DNA from 4 places in the Polycladomyces subterraneus genome. Region 1 is predicted to be linked to each of the others. Evidence: riboswitches for the same ligand, from Rfam matches in the RefSeq annotation. Region 1 holds a riboswitch; each other region holds the start of a gene.
The links. Region 1 has a riboswitch for cyclic di-AMP ahead of NWF35_RS12850 (APC family permease). Riboswitches for the same ligand answer to the same signal wherever they lie in the genome.
Positions count from the first base shown of each region.

Region 2: linked by a shared signal. The riboswitch ahead of sleB (spore cortex-lytic enzyme) and the one ahead of NWF35_RS12850 (APC family permease) in region 1 are both predicted to bind cyclic di-AMP.
Region 3: linked by a shared signal. The riboswitch ahead of NWF35_RS14860 (ABC transporter ATP-binding protein) and the one ahead of NWF35_RS12850 (APC family permease) in region 1 are both predicted to bind cyclic di-AMP.
Region 4: linked by a shared signal. The riboswitch ahead of NWF35_RS05010 (pyridoxamine 5'-phosphate oxidase family protein) and the one ahead of NWF35_RS12850 (APC family permease) in region 1 are both predicted to bind cyclic di-AMP.

Region 1 is NZ_JANRHH010000047.1:17,806-22,455, forward strand. It holds gene NWF35_RS12840 (class I SAM-dependent methyltransferase) at 1-28, shown strand, start outside; gene NWF35_RS12845 (hypothetical protein) at 87-299, shown strand; gene NWF35_RS12850 (APC family permease) at 347-2,173, opposite strand; cyclic di-AMP (ydaO/yuaA leader) riboswitch at 2,271-2,404, opposite strand; gene NWF35_RS12855 (hypothetical protein) at 2,574-2,873, shown strand; gene NWF35_RS12860 (ComEC/Rec2 family competence protein) at 2,919-3,857, shown strand; gene NWF35_RS12865 (RNA polymerase sigma factor) at 4,201-4,650, shown strand, end outside.
Region 2 is NZ_JANRHH010000031.1:75,784-80,433, forward strand. It holds gene NWF35_RS07410 (HAD family hydrolase) at 173-1,312, shown strand; gene NWF35_RS07415 (superoxide dismutase) at 1,763-2,380, shown strand; cyclic di-AMP (ydaO/yuaA leader) riboswitch at 2,513-2,662, shown strand; gene sleB (spore cortex-lytic enzyme) at 2,664-3,392, shown strand; gene NWF35_RS07425 (FMN-dependent NADH-azoreductase) at 3,598-4,233, shown strand; gene NWF35_RS07430 (alpha/beta-type small acid-soluble spore protein) at 4,375-4,650, shown strand, end outside.
Region 3 is NZ_JANRHH010000052.1:13,227-17,876, reverse strand. It holds gene NWF35_RS14865 (MFS transporter) at 679-1,917, shown strand; cyclic di-AMP (ydaO/yuaA leader) riboswitch at 2,457-2,635, shown strand; gene NWF35_RS14860 (ABC transporter ATP-binding protein) at 2,832-3,716, shown strand; gene NWF35_RS14855 (ABC transporter permease subunit) at 3,713-4,519, shown strand; gene NWF35_RS14850 (hypothetical protein) at 4,646-4,650, shown strand, end outside.
Region 4 is NZ_JANRHH010000021.1:42,049-46,698, reverse strand. It holds partial or broken gene NWF35_RS05030 (hypothetical protein) at 1-312, shown strand, start outside; gene NWF35_RS05025 (AzlD domain-containing protein) at 670-975, opposite strand; gene NWF35_RS05020 (AzlC family ABC transporter permease) at 972-1,736, opposite strand; partial or broken gene NWF35_RS05015 (helix-turn-helix domain-containing protein) at 1,802-2,293, shown strand; cyclic di-AMP (ydaO/yuaA leader) riboswitch at 2,346-2,523, shown strand; gene NWF35_RS05010 (pyridoxamine 5'-phosphate oxidase family protein) at 2,686-3,252, shown strand; gene NWF35_RS05005 (sporulation protein YpjB) at 3,582-4,385, shown strand.

The sequences.
Region 1 (4,650 bases):
TTTGATACTGTGGTGTCCACCGTTATGATGATCCCGTCGGGGTGCTCAATCGATTCAGTCGGTGGTGCAGGAATGACGTCCTTATTTTGTTGATGGAGCATGGTCTCAGTTCCAACCTGTTTCTTTCCTTCCTGCAAAAAGCTTTGGATCCGTTGGCCTACCGCTTGGTGGGATGTCATCAGAACCGGGAAATGATGAACCTCATCTGTTCATCTGATCTGGTGGTGGAAAAGGTGGAATCCCACTGGGCGGGTGTAGTTAATCTGGTATGGGCGCGCGAAAGTGATGTGAACGAATGAAAGCCCGACCTGCCATTCGGCGCAGATCGGGCTTTTTTTTGACGGATTTATTTGCGTAAATGAAACGGTACCGTGGAGACGACCACGTCTTTTCTCAACAACAGCAGGAAACGGAGCCATAGCGCGGATTGGTTGTGCAAAAAGCGATGCCACCATCTGCGCGGGATGAATTCGGGGATCAGAACGGTAATCATGTTGTCCCCAGCTCGTTCCTGAACCAGGTCGATGAACCGCAACACGGGACCGTTGACGCTCCGGTAGCGGGAGCGGGTGACAACGAGTCGGACACCGGGATCCCACTGCTCCCACTTTTTCTCAAATTTCTCCGCATCCTCTTCGGTGAAGGCCACGTGAATGGCCACCACGTCGTCTCCGATTGTCTTGGCGTAGGCGATCGTGTTGCGAACGACGCGGCTGATGCCCCCGACAGGAATGATGATCACGTGATCTTTCTTTTCCGGTTTGTCAGCAGTAATGTCAATGCGCAGCTCTTCAGCGACAGCCTCATAGTGTTTCCGAATGTGGTAAAAGGCGAAGATGAACAGCGGAATCACCAATACTACGATCCAAGCGCCTTCGGTAAATTTGGTGACAGTGAAGATCAGCAGGACGATGAACGAGACGACCGCACCCGCGGCGTTGATCGTCAATTTGCGCATCCAGCCCGGGTTGCGCTGCTTCAACCTGCGTACCACCATTCCGGTCTGTGCCAAGGTGAACGACAGAAAGACACCGATCGCATACAAGGGGATTAATCGCTCCACATCTCCCTTAAACGCCACGATCAAAGCGATCGCGGCCAGAGCCAACACGATGATGCCGTTGGAGAAATTAAGCCGGTCTCCGCGGGAAGCAAACATCCGCGGCATAAATTTGTCCTTGGCCATGATGGAGGCCAACAGCGGAAAACCCGAAAAACTGGTGTTGGCTGCCAGGATCAGGATCAGCGCGGTTGTCCCCTGGATGTAGTAATATGGTAGCGTTCTACCGAACGTCTCTTCGGCGATCTGGGAAAGCACCGTCTCCGTCGTTTTGGGCGTGATGTGGTACAAATATGCCAGCAAGCTGGAACCACCGAACAGCACGGCCAGCAATAAGCCCAGAAGCGCCAGCGTGCGTGCCGCATTCTTCGTCTCCGGTTTTCGGAAGGTGGGAGTGGCATTGGAGATGGCTTCCACCCCGGTCAATGCGGAGCATCCGGACGAAAACGCATGCAACAACAGGAACCAACTGAGACCGGCAGGAAAGGTGTGCGTCACCGGCGGGACGTTAGCGGGAATACCATGGATCGCTACATTACCCAACCCCACGATCACCAAACCAAGCATGCCGAAGATGAACAGATAGGTGGGGAATGAGAAAATCGTGCCGGATTCACGTATCCCTCGCAAGTTGAGGAGCATGAGGAGCAGGACGAAGAAAACTGAAATCATCGTCCCATGCCTGTGTAAAGCCGGAAACGCTGAAGTGATCGCGTCTGTCCCGGCCGAAACACTGACTGCCACTGTCAGTGTATAGTCGATCAACAGCGATGCACCGGCGATCAACCCGGCAAACCAACCCAGGTTGTCCGTCGAAACGATGTATGCACCGCCCCCTCCGGGGTATTCGTAGATGATTTGCCGGTAGGAAAGGATGAGCAGTGTCAACAATCCGATAATCGCGCCGGATATGGGCAACGAATACCAAAGCGCCAGCACGCTGATCGGAGCGAGTACGAGTACTCTTAGGATCTGCTCCGTGCCGTAAGCGACCGACGACAGCGCGTCCGATGATAAGATAGGGAGCGCTTTCCAAACCGGCAGTTTTTCCTCCTGCAGTTGCTCAGTGCGAAGCGGGCGCCCGATGATCCAACGCTTCAGCGAGGTCAACATTACATTCACCTTCCCCAGATGGATTCCGTTTTTGTTGGAAACGCAAAAAAGTCATTGAAGTGCCCGCTTCAATGACTTTTGGTCATGTGAAGAAGCACACTTCCCTCTCAGCACGCTTACGAGGTTAGCTGACGGATTCGGGTCCGTGAGAGTGACCCTACCGGTGATGGCACCGGATTCACCCCAAAAATTGGTTCCCCCGTTCCTTTACGGATTCAGCGCTCGGAGTGTGAAACTGTCGGGTATTAGGTTTTGTCATGTTTAGCATTCTAATCCGTTTACCGGAACCTGTCAATCAAGAATTTTTAACCGGTCCTTAACCAATAGGCAACCGTTTTTGTCGAATCAGGAGGGTTCGTCTGCGATTGCAATCGCCGACAGAGTTGCAGATGGTTCGCGCTTGGACGAGTGGGACGCTGCTGACGGTGAAGGGTGTACGGTTGTCTCGCCCGGACCCGGCGAAAATCCTGGCGGTTTTGATGCGCGATCGTTTTATCGCCGTCAATTCGTGCATTGGATCGCGACAGCGGACGGGCTTCGCGAGGTGTCGGCGAAACCACCGCCCCCATGGCATGTATTCGCATGGTCAGACCGGATTCGGCGTAGCGGGGCTGAAATCCTGACACAAATGTATCCGGCAGAGATCTCCGGTCTGATTCGCGGATTGGTGCTGGGAGAGAGAAAAGCGGTGCCGGAATAGTCATGGATATGGTGTACGGCATACGCGGCGGCATGTGTATACGCATTGTACGCATGGACGGGCAATGCGCTTCATCCCCATCGGCATCGCTGGTGTTCGGCGGTGTTGCTTACGGGTCTGATCTGCTACTCTTATCATCCTTTTCACGGGGAGACTGAGGCGCGCATTATCTTTCTCGACGTAGGGCAGGGGGACTGCGCCGTCATCGAGACACCGCGAGGACAGGTCATCGTAGTGGACGGCGGCGGGATGGTGTCTTTTCCGCAAAAGTCATGGCAACGGCGGCAACATCCCTACGACGTGGGAGAGAAAACGTTGGTTCCGTATCTGCGTTATCGCGGCATCCGGCATATTGACTACCTCATCATGACGCACGGGGATACGGACCACATCGGAGGATTGCAGAAAGTGGTGGAACAATTCCCCGTTCGCCTCGTCCTGCGTAATCCCCACCCACCCCGTACAGCGACGGAACGGAAATTGATGCGCACTTTGATCGAACACGGTGCCCGCATCACCGCACCTTCCCCCGGAACGGCATGGACTCTGGAACCGGGGGTTACATGGCAGTTTCTCCATCCCGATCCGGCTCATCTCTCGACCGACGGGCGGACCAACAGTGATTCCATTGTTTTTTTGCTGCAGATCCAACACTTTCGATTGCTGATGACGGGGGACATCGAGCAGGAAGCGGAAGCGGACATAGTGGGAAAGTGGCGCTTTCCACCGGTAGATGTGCTGAAAGTGGCCCATCACGGAAGTCGTACATCGACAGGTGAATCATGGCTTGCGCACGTCCGGCCCGGTTTTGCCGTGATCTCGGTCGGCCGGCACAACCGGTTCGGCCATCCGGCTCCGGAAGTGATTCGCCGCTTGCAAAGCCATCGGATTCACGTGTGGCGGACAGACCGTGACGGGGCGGTGACCATCCGGATTCGTCCGGCCGGTTGGACGGCGGAGACAACATTGTCGGTGGCTAGATGACATCACATCGGATGGTTGGCCGTTGCAAACAGTCGTGTCATTGTTCTGGGGCGTGTCTGGTTATTCCGTAAGGGAGAAATGTTTTCCTATGCGAGTGATTGACCAAGCCATGTCTTAGCGAAGACTCGGGAAGCGCAGGATTGACTTGGACAGTATTCACCAGGCAAGCCCTAAAAAAGCGATCTTCTTCCTGTGAGTGTTCTTCTCGGATCGGACCGGCTTGTCCGTCTATGGTACAATGGGGAATGAATTTGCTCCCGGGAGAGCGTACCGCAGTCCGGATTCCAAGAAAATAGCAACCTTTGATACCCCAGGACCGTCTGGTAAATTAGGAGGGATAGATGTGGTCGAAGCGGAATGGGTCAAACGGGCGCAAGCCGGCGATCGCGAGACCATGATCCGGCTGCTGCGGGAAATCGAGACACCTGTCTACCGCACGGCCTATTATCTCCTGGGAAATGAGCAGGATGCGCTGGACGCGACCCAAGAAGCACTGCTGAAGATCTATCATCGGATTTCCACTTTTCAGGGGCAATCCCGCTTTGAAACTTGGGCGCAACGCATTGTGACCAACATTTGTATCGATCAGTTTCGCCGCAAATCGAAAGTGGTACCGATGCCGGAAGAGATGCAACCGGTGGATACCGAGGCGGAACAGGCAGTGCACCAATCCCATTTTCATTCGGATCTGAAAATGGCCATTTCGCAATTGCCTGATCAACAACGAACGGCTGTCGTGTTGCGCTATGTACACGACTACAGTTACCAGGAAATAGCAGAAACGATGGATTTG
Region 2 (4,650 bases), on a different contig from region 1:
TTTTTTCAGCGAAAATGCCTGATAAGCCTTCCGTTCCGGTTCATCATGGAACCGATGCGGAAGGTTTTCTTTGTTAACCGAATTCATACAATTAACAGTTGGGCTTTGATGCGATCCTCTGGTAAAGTAAAAGGAAGTAGGTGAAAAAGAGGAGGAAGAGTTGTTGTATCGGATGATCTTGTTTGACGTGGATGGGGTGTTTTTAAGCGAAGACCGATGCTTTGACGCTTCCGCACTTTCTGTGTGGGAGCTGTTGTACAATCCCCGTTATTTGGGATTGCGGGGAGATGTGTTTAACACTCAACCTTCCGAGGAAAAAATCCGTCACTTGCGCCAACTGGTGTTTGACAGCGACAGGGTGTTGGATTGGATCAAAACGCGGGGGATCAACTCCAACTGGGATATGGTTCAGATGACGTTTTCCCTGCAGTGGCTCCGCTTGTTGAAACAAATTCAAGCCGAGCGGCCGGAGTGGGTGGCGGAAGCGATGAACGGCCCCGTCACAGCCGATGTGTTGCGTCAGTTGGGCGGACGGTTGCGTGAAGCGGGCATCATGTTTGAGCCACAGTTTGGCGCGTTCATCCCGGCATTGGCCGAGTCGAACGCCACCAAACAGGAATTGATCGCGTATTTCAATACGTTGGCGAAAGCGTGGTTGGGTGTGGAAACCGAGGTGTTCTCGCCCAAAAGCGCGTTGTGGGAGTTGGGGCGTCATGTGTTTCAGGAATGGTATCTGGGTGACGACCGATACCGGCAGGTGGAAGGCAAAGCACCAGTCACACCGGGCAAAACTGGATTTTTGCATCAGGAGATTCCACTGGCCGATCCCCAGGAGATTCGACATGTGCTGGACGGGTTACGAGCAGAGGGCATCGTGTTGGGATTGGGAACCGGCCGTCCGCTGATCGAGACGGAAGTGCCGCTTACCGCCCTTGGATTGTATGATGCGTTTGATCTGGAACGGATCGTCACCGCAGATGATGTGATTCAGGCTGAACGGGCGCATCCGGAACATGCCCCGCTCGGCAAACCGCAACCGTACACATATTTAAAAGGATATTTCGGTCGGAGCAAAGCGGATGCGGAAGTGCTCACCGTCGATTTGCCGTTGCCCAAAGGCGAAGAAGTGCTGATCGTGGGGGATTCGGTTGCCGATTTGTTGGCGGCCCGAAAAATGGGTTGCAAGTTTGCAGCCACGTTGACGGGATTGACCGGAGAGGCCGCGCGGGCCAAGTTTGAGGAGTTGGGCGCCGATTATATTGTACGCGATGTGACAGAATTGTCTCGCGTTATCAGCGGAACCGGACGGTAAACCGGTGTTTGTCCACTGGGACTGCTGACAAAGTGGCCCTGTGCCTGTCCGGTCACCCTAGTCAGGCAGGAATGTTACCCAGGTGAGCGACTGGCCAAGACCGGCCGAAGAAGAACCGTAAAAAACGCAGGACGCTATCGGCGGTCAATTTTCTTTTGAGCGAAGCACCTTCTCCGCGTCCTGCGTATCCGATCCGAAGCGGCCTTGTTTGCTTCCCTGCAGGGAGCAAGTGGAGCGAGCCGGGAAGATGATGCGCACCATCACGATCAAAAATCGGAACCTGTGGACCTGATCAACACATGGCGGGATTCTTAACGAAAGCCCACTTTTCATACATTTAAGTTGACTATAATTCCACGTTTTTTGCATAATAGAATCGGGAAGGATGTAAGTGCCCGTCCTTTTTCGAAGATGAAAAAGGACCAAATCCTACATATTGGAGGGTGAATCATGGCCAAGCACGAACTGCCTGCATTGCCTTATGCCTATGACGCTTTGGAGCCGCACATCGATGCGCAAACGATGGAAATTCACCATGGCCGGCATCACGCCACGTATGTGAACAACTTGAATGCGGCGTTGGAAGGTCACACCGCCTTGGCGGAAAAATCCATCGAAGACCTTCTGCGCAACATTGATCAAGTACCGGAAAGCATTCGTACGGCCGTGCGCAACAACGGTGGCGGTCATGCGAACCACAGCCTGTTCTGGCAAATCATGAGCCCGAACGGTGGCGGCGAACCGAGCGGAGAGCTGGCTAACGCGATCAACCAAGCCTTCGGCAGCTTCGACCGGTTCAAAGAAGAATTCACCAAAGCGGCAACCACCCGTTTTGGTAGCGGTTGGGCTTGGCTGGTCGTGAAAAAAGACGGTTCTTTGGCCGTGACGAGCACGCCGAACCAAGACAGCCCGCTGATGGAAGGCGACACGCCGATTTTGGGCTTGGACGTGTGGGAGCACGCCTACTATCTCAAATACCAAAACAAGCGTCCGGAATACATCAAAGCGTTCTGGAACGTGGTCAATTGGGACGAAGTCGCCAAACGGTACCAAGCGGCGCGCGGATAAGAAAGATCGACAAAAGCGCGGTGGAATCTTCCGCCGCGCTTTTTTGTTGTGTGATTTCCAAGGAAATACATACCTTACATTCTAATCATTTTCTCTTGAAAGGTTTCCATATCCAACTTATAATGGTCAACGTACATTGAACAGCCGAATCTTCGCGTCGGTGTTCGGCGCGGGGTACGGGGGATGCAATCAATGTTGGGGTGAAGTCACCATTTTGGTGGCCGGGATCAACTCCTTGCCCGAACCCGTCAGCTAACCTCGGAGGCTTGAAAGGAGGAATCACATGTCTATTTGGAAAAAGTGGGCTTGGGTGCTCACGGGTGCAGTAGTTGCGGTGATCGTTGCAGCGGTTCCGTTTGGAAACGGAAAGGCGGAAGCGGCTGCACCGACGATGATACAATACGGCAGTAATAACGGAGATGTCTGGGATTTGCAATATCGCTTGCTACAGCTGGGGCTGTACCGTGGCAAGCTGGACGGTATATATGGTTTGAAGACGGAAAAAGCGGTTATCCAGTATCAAATTCATCATAAATTGCGGATCGATGGTATTACCGGTCCCCAAACGTGGGGATCGTTGAAGCGGCATACCGTATCCAAACAGACGGTATCCAAAAAAGTCCACAGGCAGCCTTGGCATTCTGTAAATTCCCGATTTTCAAAACAAGACATTGCGTTGATTGCACGAGCCGTATACAGTGAAGCGCGAGGCGAACCCTACAAAGGGCAAGTAGCTGTAGCCGCTGTGATTTTGAACCGGATTGATTCACCGGAGTTTCCGAAAACAGTACGCGGTGTGATTTTCCAAGATGGTGCGTTTACGGCGGTACAGGACGGGCAGTTCTGGATGAACCCCAATAGTACGGCCTATCGCGCTACGATGGATGCGATCCGGGGTTGGGACCCTACACATGGTTCGTTGTACTACTTCAACCCGGACACCGCAACTTCCGGATGGATCTGGTCTCGCCCGCAGGTGACCAAAATCGGAAACCACATCTTCACGAAGTGACGAGGAAAAGCCCGTTCCCTTGGGGACGGGTTTTTTTCATGAGTAAAAACCGGAGTGTATGGAAATCTTTTGAGGGGAGATTGTTTATTCATTTTTAGCTTGACAAAAGTAAGTATATAAATGCATAATATCAACGTAACTAAAGTTAGTTTAAATCCGTCATCACTCTCTCATCCATTCCACAAACGAAAGGAAGGAAGCTCACATGGCGACCGTATTGTACATCACTGCCAATCCCAAACCGGAAGACCAGTCGTTCAGCTTGCAGGTGGGACGGGCATTTTTGAATGCCTACCGGGAGGCCAATCCCGAAGATCAAATCGTCGAGTTGGATGTGTACAAATTGGACATTCCCTTCTTGGACGAAGATGTGTTCAGCGGTTGGGGCAAATTGCAGCAGGGGACCTCGTTTGAGGAATTGTCCGCAGAGGAGAAGAAAAAAGTGGGACGGATCAATGAGATCGTCGATCAATTTGCAGCAGCGGACAAATACATCATCGTCACCCCGATGTGGAACTTCAGTATTCCTCCGCGGATGAAGGCGTATATTGACTCCATCTGTATCGCGGGCAAAACGTTCAAATACACCGAAAACGGTGCAGTCGGTCTGCTGAAAGGGAAAAAAGCTGTCCACATCCAAGCGCGTGGCGGCATCTACTCCGAAGGCCCGACCAAGGACTTTGAGTTCGGCGACCGTTATATCCGTGCCGTGTTGTCATTCCTGGGTGTGGAATCCGTGGAATCTGTCATTGCCGAAGGTATGGCGCAATTCCCGGACAAAGCCGAAGAAATCAAGCAAAAAGCCATCCAACAAGCACGCGATTTGGCCAAATGCATCTAAGTACAATGGAACAGAAAAAATGCCCAATCCCCCTCTCAACCCTCATCATGGACGACCGCCCAAATGGGCGGTTTTTTCCTTTTATTGTCCACCACATCATTTGTTTCTCTTGATGGGAAACTATTCGCAGGGGGTGGAAACATGGCTCGAAAACGGCGCAGGCGATTGTTGGTGCCCGAGTCGCGGCCGGCCCTGGCGCGCTTGAAAGCCCAAGTGATGAGCAAAGAATTGGGTGTAGGACCGCTGTCGCCCGACCAGGTCAAAATGGAAGTGGCCAAGCAAGTCGGCGTACCCCTTAAACCCGGTGACAACGGAGATTTGAAAACGTCCGATGCCGGAAAAATCGGCGGCACCATCGGTGGCCACATGGTACGGGAAATGGTCAAACTGGCGCAGGAGCAGCTGGCGCGTCAACGA
Region 3 (4,650 bases), on a different contig from region 1:
AGTTCAATATAAATATATTCAAAGGTTGTTAATGTAATTTTCGGGTACAGTCGGGTGGGGATACCACAAAAGAGTGATATGGGAAGTGTTCTTAGCACACAATAATCCATAGATCCATTCAGGAGTTAGGATTTGTAGATCCGTCTGGGATAAGCGCATAGGTCACTAGGTTGGCATGCACCAGCGAATTGATTGAGCTTGGCTATAAGGAAGTGGACTACCGTTATTGATCTGTCCCCAAATTGGAAAAGGCACTCCATATCGCGGTTCGCGATCATCTCAACCCTGAAGGGCAAAGCTGGGTTTTCCTGCTCGCTCTTTTGCCCCGGTTATCAGTTTACTGCTATATACAGTTTCGAAAAGAAAAAAGCACCTCAAGAGGGAATTTTGAAGGGCCTTCGAGGGTTTTAACGGGTTTTCTATTTATGTGTGGACAGTTTCGCAAATATTATCGAAATGTTATGTTAACTTTGGCGCGAGTCTTATGTTATACCTATATATATATAACATATAAATCCTTCGGTATTGGTCTGTGGTGTATCCAGGAACTAACGTTTGACCCCTTTGGAGGATTATTTGTTTACAATCGAAAGCTCGGTTGTCTACAATAGGGATCCGTAATTTGGCCGTGTGGCTACGAGAAGTTTATCACTATGCAACGAATAGGGGACTTATGGTATGCAACTCTCATCAACAGAAAGATTCAATGAGAAAACAGCAATATATCATATTCTGTTTTTAATTGGCCTTGTTCATTTGTTCAATGATTCCATTCAATCAGTCATCCCCGCGATCTTTCCCATCTTGAAAGATTCTATGCACCTGACCTACACGCAGATTGGCTGGATCGGTTTTTCGATCAATTTTACCGCCTCACTTTTACAACCAGTGTTTGGCTGGTATACGGACAAACGGCCGTTTCCTTATATGTTGCCGCTCGGCATGGCTTCCACCTGCTTGGGGATGTTGTGTCTGGCTTTAGCTCCGAGCTACTCGTTTGTTCTGTTGTCTGTTGTACTGGTGGGAATCGGATCTGCTGTCTTCCATCCCGAGTCCTCACGTGTTTCCTATCTGGCCGCCGGAAATCGGAGAGGGTTAGCCCAATCCATTTTTCAGGTTGGAGGGAACACGGGGCAAGCGCTCGCTCCCTTGATGACTTACTTGATTTTTATCCCGCTCGGGCAGAAAGGAGCCATTTGGTTTACACTAGTGGCGGGCATCGCCCTCGTCATCCAATTGTTTATCGCCAGATGGTATCAGGGTTACCTTCTTTCCCATCCGCGCCCTGCCAAAAAAGAAAAAACGTTTTGGGTTCAGCAGAGCGGGATGAAAAAGATGCTACTTTTCGCCATGGTTCTACTCATCTTTCTCATCTTCGTCCGGTCATGGTACATCGCCGGAATCAGCACTTACTATCAGTTCTATCTGATGGAACAGTACAAACTCTCTTTAAAACAAGCCCAACTTTATATTTTCCTCTTTTTGGTGGCTGGGGCAGTCGGTACCTTCTGCGGCGGACCGCTGGCAGACCGATTCGGCATGAAAAAGATCATCTATTTTTCCATGCTTGGTTCCGCTCCGCTCGCCCTGCTCCTGCCTTATGTAAGTGCAACATGGGCTTGTGCGATTTTATTGTTGAATGGTTTTATCCTGTTATCCAGCTTCTCCGTCACGGTGGTATATGCACAGCAGTTGTTTCCGGGAAAAATAGGAACCGTGTCCGGTTTAACCGTTGGATTTGCCTTCGGCATGGGAGCCGTCGGTTCGGTAGGGCTGGGTAAAATGATCGACGTCATGGGACTCTCGCACGTTATGCAGTGGGTCGGTTTTCTCCCGCTCCTTGGTATGCTCACTTATTTCCTCCCCTCTGACCAAAAAATAAAAGAATGGACTCTTGATGCCAAGCGGTCGGCTTAAAGACAAGTAGGACGGAAGGGCTGGGTTTTTCTGAGATAATTTTATCCTTTCGATCAACCATGACTTGGTGTATCCGGCTACTGTATGGCCCCTTTGACAGTCGCCGGGTGTAGTGCCTTGTGTAGTGCGATTGTTGGTTCGGGTGTGATGGAGCTACGATCTGTATGTATGTGGGGGTATCCTTCCCTCCCGCTTTTTTATTTGCGCTTCACTTTTGCAAGAACGGCTGATAGAAGTAGCAAACCTGCCCGGTGGCCAACCTAGATATATTTGTCTGATATTTGCTGATTTATATTTCCGGAAACGGCGAATATCCGTACACCGGGGTGAATTGGGGTGGAGTCATTTTGCTATTGGCCATGGTTTCAAAAGCTTCGGTCCGATTGAATTTGTCACAGGGAATAAACAGAAGAGAAATGGACCTCCAGGCACATGGATCGGGTGATATGGCGGTTTTTCGTTCCTTTTTGAAGAAAAATGATCCTTTACAACAGGTCGTTAGAGGAGTATGATGAGCTCACTTTAAAAAATCAATATATCCTCGTAAATCGCTGAGTCCCGCGATACGCGGGAGCGGGGGAACCAACCGCAGACTGTGGCGGATCTGTCACGGACTGCAAGGGGTGAATCCTGGGGTGGATCCGTTCCATGCCCGGGTAGGGTGACTCTCAGCCACCCGAATCCGTCAGCTAACCTCGTAAGCGTTGGGAGAGGGGGAGTGAGAATCGTGCGGGGGGCACGGCTGTTTTTGCTGTGCCGAAAAAGCCACGGGAAGACACCCTTCTCGTGGCTTTTTCTGTTGTTGAAAATGCCCCTAACATTGTCATGACGAAAAGAAGAACACTCATGATGGATGTGAGGATAATGCTCGAGTGTGGTATTGATCGCTGGGAAGACAGAGAGGAGGCTGGATCATGATCCGAATCAATGAATTGACCAAACGGTTTCCGGGTGGAAAGGGAATTTTTGATCTCACCCTTGAAGTGAATCGAGGAGAAGTATTCGGTTATCTCGGACCTAACGGAGCGGGAAAATCCACCACGATTCGCCACTTGATGGGTTTCATGAGACAGGATGAGGGCAAAGCGGAAATTGGCGGCATGGACTGTTGGAGTGAATCGGACAAGATTCAAAAAATCACCGGTTATCTCCCGGGGGAGATTGCCATGTTTGAAGGACTGAACGGTATCGGTTTCTTGGATTTGATGGCGGGACTCCATGGACAGAAGGATGACAGAAGGGATGAGCTGCTGGAGCGACTAGAGCTGGACCCCCGGGTTCCGATCCGAAAAATGTCCAAGGGAATGAAGCAAAAACTGGCCATTGTGGCCGCGTTCATGCATGATCCGGAGATCCTGATCCTGGATGAACCCACTTCCGGTTTGGATCCGCTCATGCAACGTGTGTTTGTGGAATTGATTCTGGAAGAAAAAAAGCGAGGAAAAACGATTTTTATGTCCTCCCATCTGTTTCAGGAGATCGAGCGAACGGCAGACCGGGTCGGTATCATCCGGGAAGGACGGCTGATCGCTGTGAGGTCCGTCCAGGAGTTGCTCAATGAGCAGAGAAAAGCGTTTGTTGTGACTCTGGGAAGTAAATCGGACATCGACCGATTGATTCAGACCGGGCTCAGGGTGGTTCGCCGGGGAGAAACAACGGTTGAAATCGAGGTACAAGGTGATCTGAATCCCCTGATCCGCTCTCTAAGCGATGTGGATGTCCGCCATCTGGAACACAAAGAGATGGATCTCGAAGAAGTCTTTATGCACTACTATGAACAACGGGAGGCGAAAGAATGATTAATCTCGCGCTGTACCGGGCAATGTGGCGGTTGCATGGCAAGACATTGGGAGCGATGGCGATCGGGTCGTTTTTTTATGTGCTGATGATTGTCTCCATCTATCCCTACTTTACTCCCGAATACACGAATGAATTGCTGAAGAAAATGCCGGAAGAGATGATGAAAGTGTTTGGAATTGAGGCCGGGGTACAGCGTTTAAATGATTTTATCGCCATGGAGTACCACTCCTTCATGTATCTGATTCTGCTGATGGTGTACAGCGTGGTGATCCCGACTCGGCTAGTGGCTCGGCATGTAGACCGGGGGTCCATGGCATTTCTGCTGTCAACGCCGTTGTCCCGGCCACGGCTTGTCCTGACGCAAGTCGCATTTTTCATCACGGGGCTCGGGCTTATCAACTTGTTCACTGTCCTCGGCGGGATTGCGGGAGATGCCTGGATGCTGGATCAACCTGCCCTGGATCGGTCGAACTACGTGGAACTGAATTTGGTCTGTTTCCTGTTTTTTTCTGTGATCGGTGCGTACAGCTTCCTGTTTTCGTGCTTGTTTGACGACGAAAAGAAGGCGAGTTCCTGGTCGGCGACAGTGACCATTCTGTTCTATGCCATGGACTTTGCTGGCAAGCTGGGAGAAAAACTGGATTGGCTAAGGAACTGGACGTTGTTCAGCCTGTATGAACCGGTACGTCTCGCACGGGGAGAAGAAGACATCTTGTGGACAGCGGTGGGTTTGGGCTTGACCGCGATGGTGCTGTTCCTCCTTGTGGCGATGGTTTTCCGCCGGCGCGATTTGTCATTGTGACGAGGCAGATGAGCGTGCCGGAAATAGGGGATGATACGGAAAAATCCTTAAATATACGCCCTGTCCATGACGCTTCTCTTCTTCTTCCGTATGGCAACTGTTCAACACCTTGCTAGACTGCTGGACATGAA
Region 4 (4,650 bases), on a different contig from region 1:
CTCAATCTGGTCAGATTGGTCGTCGGTCCTCCCGATTTGGAAAGAAGAAGTGATCTCCAAGTGGTTAGAAATGTGTTGAGATCCCTTTGTGTGCCTTTTCAGGAGAAAAAAGTGCTTCAAATCCTCCGCATTTCCACCCGGAACACCCGGTGTCATCAACGGATCTTCGGCGCATTGTGGTGCAGGGTAAAGGTGAAGGCGATCTATATCGGTGAGGAAACCAGGCTATTCGTTGACGTATCGAAGCTGGGCAGGGCGGTTCGCATCTTGTCGCAACAAATTGGGAAACAATGTCCCAAGCGGTGCGGATAGCTAGATTAAGACTCACAGGATACGTTCTAAGATGTGGCCATTCAGACAACCCTTTTCAAATGAATGTGTGATCACACATTTCAGTTAGCTTTTCAGACTGGTGAATACTCGAAAAACCAATTAGATCCAACAGACTTGACTCCATTAAACCCTCCGAGTGAGTATTCATTTATCACGATACCAAATAACGATTGTTGTCGGTGAGAAGAATGAAGACTTCTCACAATCTTAAAGTAAAAACTAGTTTGCAACACAGACTTTCTTCATTCATATTTTCATCCCACCAGTGGAATGAACCGATCTAGCATATGAAAACAGCCCAGCGGACGAAGGGGAATTCCGCTGGGCTGTTTGGATTCAAAATGATTTCGCCATCATCACGGCCAGAATCGATCCAAAGACGACATACATGATATGCAGTCGCCAATACGCCAGGATTGCGGCGACAATCCCACCTGCCAAACCGATCCAAGGTTCTCCTTTGGCGACGGATAAAATTCCGGGAAAGATCAATGCTCCCAAGGCCGCATACGGGATGCTGTCGAGCCATTCCCGTGCCCAATCGGGCCATGTGATACGATCCATGATCCATACAGGAAGCCATCGAGGTATCAGTGTCACCACCGACATGCCCAAAATGATGAGCAGTAGATGGTCTGTCATCCCTTTTTCCTCCTCATCAACCAAACTCCGGCCAATCCTCCCAGTACGGTGGACAACACGATCGACCAACCGCTGCTGAGAAACATGCCCAACACCGTGTTGAGCCCCATGCTGATCAAGGCGATCATCCCCCATTTTCCATTCTCCCTGACCGCCGGGATCAACAATCCGATAAACATGGCGTACAGCGCCACCGACATGCTTTCACTGATACTCGGGGGAATGACCTGAGATAGCAGTCCCCCGATCAGGGTACCGATCACCCAAGTGACATAGGAAGTGAGAACCAGTCCCGCGAGAAACCACTTGCCGATCATATCTTTTTTTAAGGAAGCGACAGCGAAGGTTTCGTCCGTGATGCCGCTGGAGACGGCTATTTTCCATGCGACGGGCATCTTTTTCAGTTTGTTCATCAGGGATAATCCCATCACAAAATGGCGGAAATTCAATACGAATGTCGCCAGTACGATTTCCAACGCTCCAGCTCCCGTCGATAGCATATTGACGGCCATAAACTGGCTGGCTCCGGCATAAACCAAGCCCGACATGCAAACGGACAAAAGGGGCGGTATTCCGGACTGCTGGGCGATCATGCCAAACGCAACGGCGATGGGAAGGTATCCTACCACGATGGGAATGGCCGACAATACCCCTGCAGTAAATTCCGATTTTACCGTGATTTTTTGGGTGTGTGTGTTCTTTGCGATGGGTATCACCCCTTTTTTGATCAGATGGTATACTTTATTTATCTTTTGGTTCATTATAATATACAACTGATCGAAAGAAAACGTCATTTCGCTGTATACTCGGAGGGAAAAACAGCAGGATGGAAAATCCATGGGAAGAGAAGCACATCGGAAAACGGGTGGGCGCCAACCTGCGCAAAATCCGTGTCCACCGCGGTTTGAGTATGGAAGCGTTGGCCAAGCAAATCGGGATCAGCAAAGTGACGCTACTTAAAATTGAAAACGGGGAAGCCAACCCGACTCTCTCGGTGATTTGGAAGATCGCCAACGGTTTGTCCGTTCCAGTTACCGCCTTGTTATCAGTGGAGACGGATGTGGCCGTTTCGAGAAAAAGAGAGGGGCTCGTCTTGTCGGATCCCGACGAAGAATTTGAGGTTGAGCCCGTTTTCCGTTCGCATCAACCGCATGTGTTTGAGTTGTACCGAGGGTACTTGCAGCCGTACGGTACCTACCGTTCGGAAGCACATCCTCCCGGTGTGGTGGAATTTGTCACGGTGATGTCCGGCCGGCTTGATGTGGAAATCGAGGGGGAGCGGTATCAACTGTGCGAACATGATGCCATCCGCTTCAACGGTGATGTGCCGCATCAGTACATCAATCCGTCATCCTCTGCGACGGTATTGCATTTTGTCATTTCTTACGACCAGCCTGTTACCGGAAAATCCGTATGGTTTCAGAAGGTTCGACCTGATTGAATCCGACACGGATTGCATTGGGTGAATCCCGGGTTGATGCCCGGGTAGGGTGACTCTCAGCCACCCGAATCCATCAACTAACCTCGTAAGCGTTATAAAAGGGTGGAGAATCGTGCGAGAGCATGGCTATTTTGTTGTGCCAAAAAAGCCGCGGGAAGGATGTCTTCTCGTGGCTTTTTTATGATCCTGTTGTTCGAAGTTTAACTTCTGTTAAACGAAATCATCTGATATATTTGATAAAAAATTTCGTTCAGTAAAGGGGGATCGGCATGGGAAAGCTTTTTCCGGCTTTACTCCCGGAGCATGAAGCGTTCATCAAGAAACAGCGCATATTTTTTGTGGGTTCCGCTCCTTTAAGTGAAGAGGGTCACATCAATATTTCTCCGAAAGGATATGATGCGCTGCGCATATTTTCGCCAAGAGAAGTGGCCTATATGGACCTGACAGGCAGTGGAAACGAAACAAGTGCCCACCTGAAGGAGAATGGAAGGATTACGTTGATGTTTGTTGCGTTTGAAGGTCCTCCCATGATCCTGCGCTTGTATGGAAGGGGGCGCGTAATATTGCCCGATTCATCTGAATGGAATCAATTGATTCATCACTTCGATCTCCTTCCGGGAGCACGCCAAATCATCTATGTAAACATATATGAAGTGAAAACGTCATGCGGATACAGCGTTCCTTACTTCTCCTATTCGGGTGAGCGTGAGACTCTCCAACGGTGGGCCAGTCAAAAGGGGGAGAAAGATCTTCAAACTTATCATCAAGAGAAAAATTCGATCAGCATGGATGGAATCGTCACCCCGTTGGGGCAAAAGTTTATTTCCGAAGAGTGACCTCAGTTGTTTCAGATAATTCTATAGCACCCCAGTATGGTGTGATGGTGTTTGAGTCATCACGGTGGCACTGAGTCAAAAGTTTCAACATGGAGCCGATTCCGATTGATTTGACGGGAACGGCTTTTTTATTTGGTTACATCCATCATAAAACAATGTATCAATTATTTAAACTAGTTTGCTTCACAAACAAAACCAACTATTACTTCAATTCCCCACAAGGAAATGAAACCAAACCCTGTCCCACGAAAAAATGCATACATATCTCGTCCATTTCTATGAATAGACTGTATGGACAAGGAATCTTCTTCAAATCGGGAGAGGTTCACATGTGGAAGAGATGGACCGGCTTGTTGGTCATATTGTGGAGCAGTTTCGTCATATTGCACAGCTATGGATCAGAGTCGGCAATCGCCATGGAACAAACGCAACCGATGCAGTGGGCGCGGCAGGCGGAGCGGGTGTATCAGTTGGTGCAGCGTGGGGATTTATTAGCCGCACGCGATGCGTTGACGGCGCTCTCGCGTAGTTTCTCGCGTGCGAATTTGTCTCCCCTCGGGTTGTCGGTGGAGCAGATCCGTACGTTGTCGCAAACATTGGTAGAAATGGAACAGGAGTTGAACCGCGTACGTCCCAACCCGACCACATTGATGGCAGCGGCGCTTCGGATGCGGATGGCATTTGATGCGTTGACGCATCCCAATCAGCCGCTGTGGAGACAGTATTACTCGGTGTTGCAACGGGATTTGGCCGACATCGAACGGGCGATCAACGCCGGGAATCAAGTGCGTGCGCGCATAGCGGTAGATGCTCTGCTCGATCATTATCGACTGATTCGCCCCGCTATCGTGATCTCACGTACCCCAACGACAGTTACCAAGGTGGATTCGGTCTTATCCTTTCTGCGCAAGCAATCGCGGCCTACGTGGAATCCCGCGCTGCTGCGCAGTGGGGTGAGCCGTTTTCGTGGGATGCTGAATCCGCTGTTTTACGGACCGGAGGAACAAGTAACGGCCATGTACGGTGAATGGGAAACGCCGATCGTCTCGTTTATGCTGATGGTAGGCGGGGTGATTGTGTCCGTGCTGACTTATGTCAGTTGGAAGAAGTATCGGGCGGTGCGTTTACCGTAACGTGGTACTATTGTGCTTCATTTTTTCTTTTTTTTCGCTCCCGAAGAATCTCAATCCCAACAGCCACAACCGACACCGGAATTGGAACAATCCATCAATCCAGCGGATCCAAACAAAGGGGGTGAATCGGAAAATCCCATTTCACCAGGTAACACTTTAGATACTCAAAAATGACTGTCATGCTATAGACAAAAAGAAACCAAAAAAGAAAGCGCGCCTTTCTCATTTTTCCTCCCCAAACAACTACGTCATATGCAGCCTATCT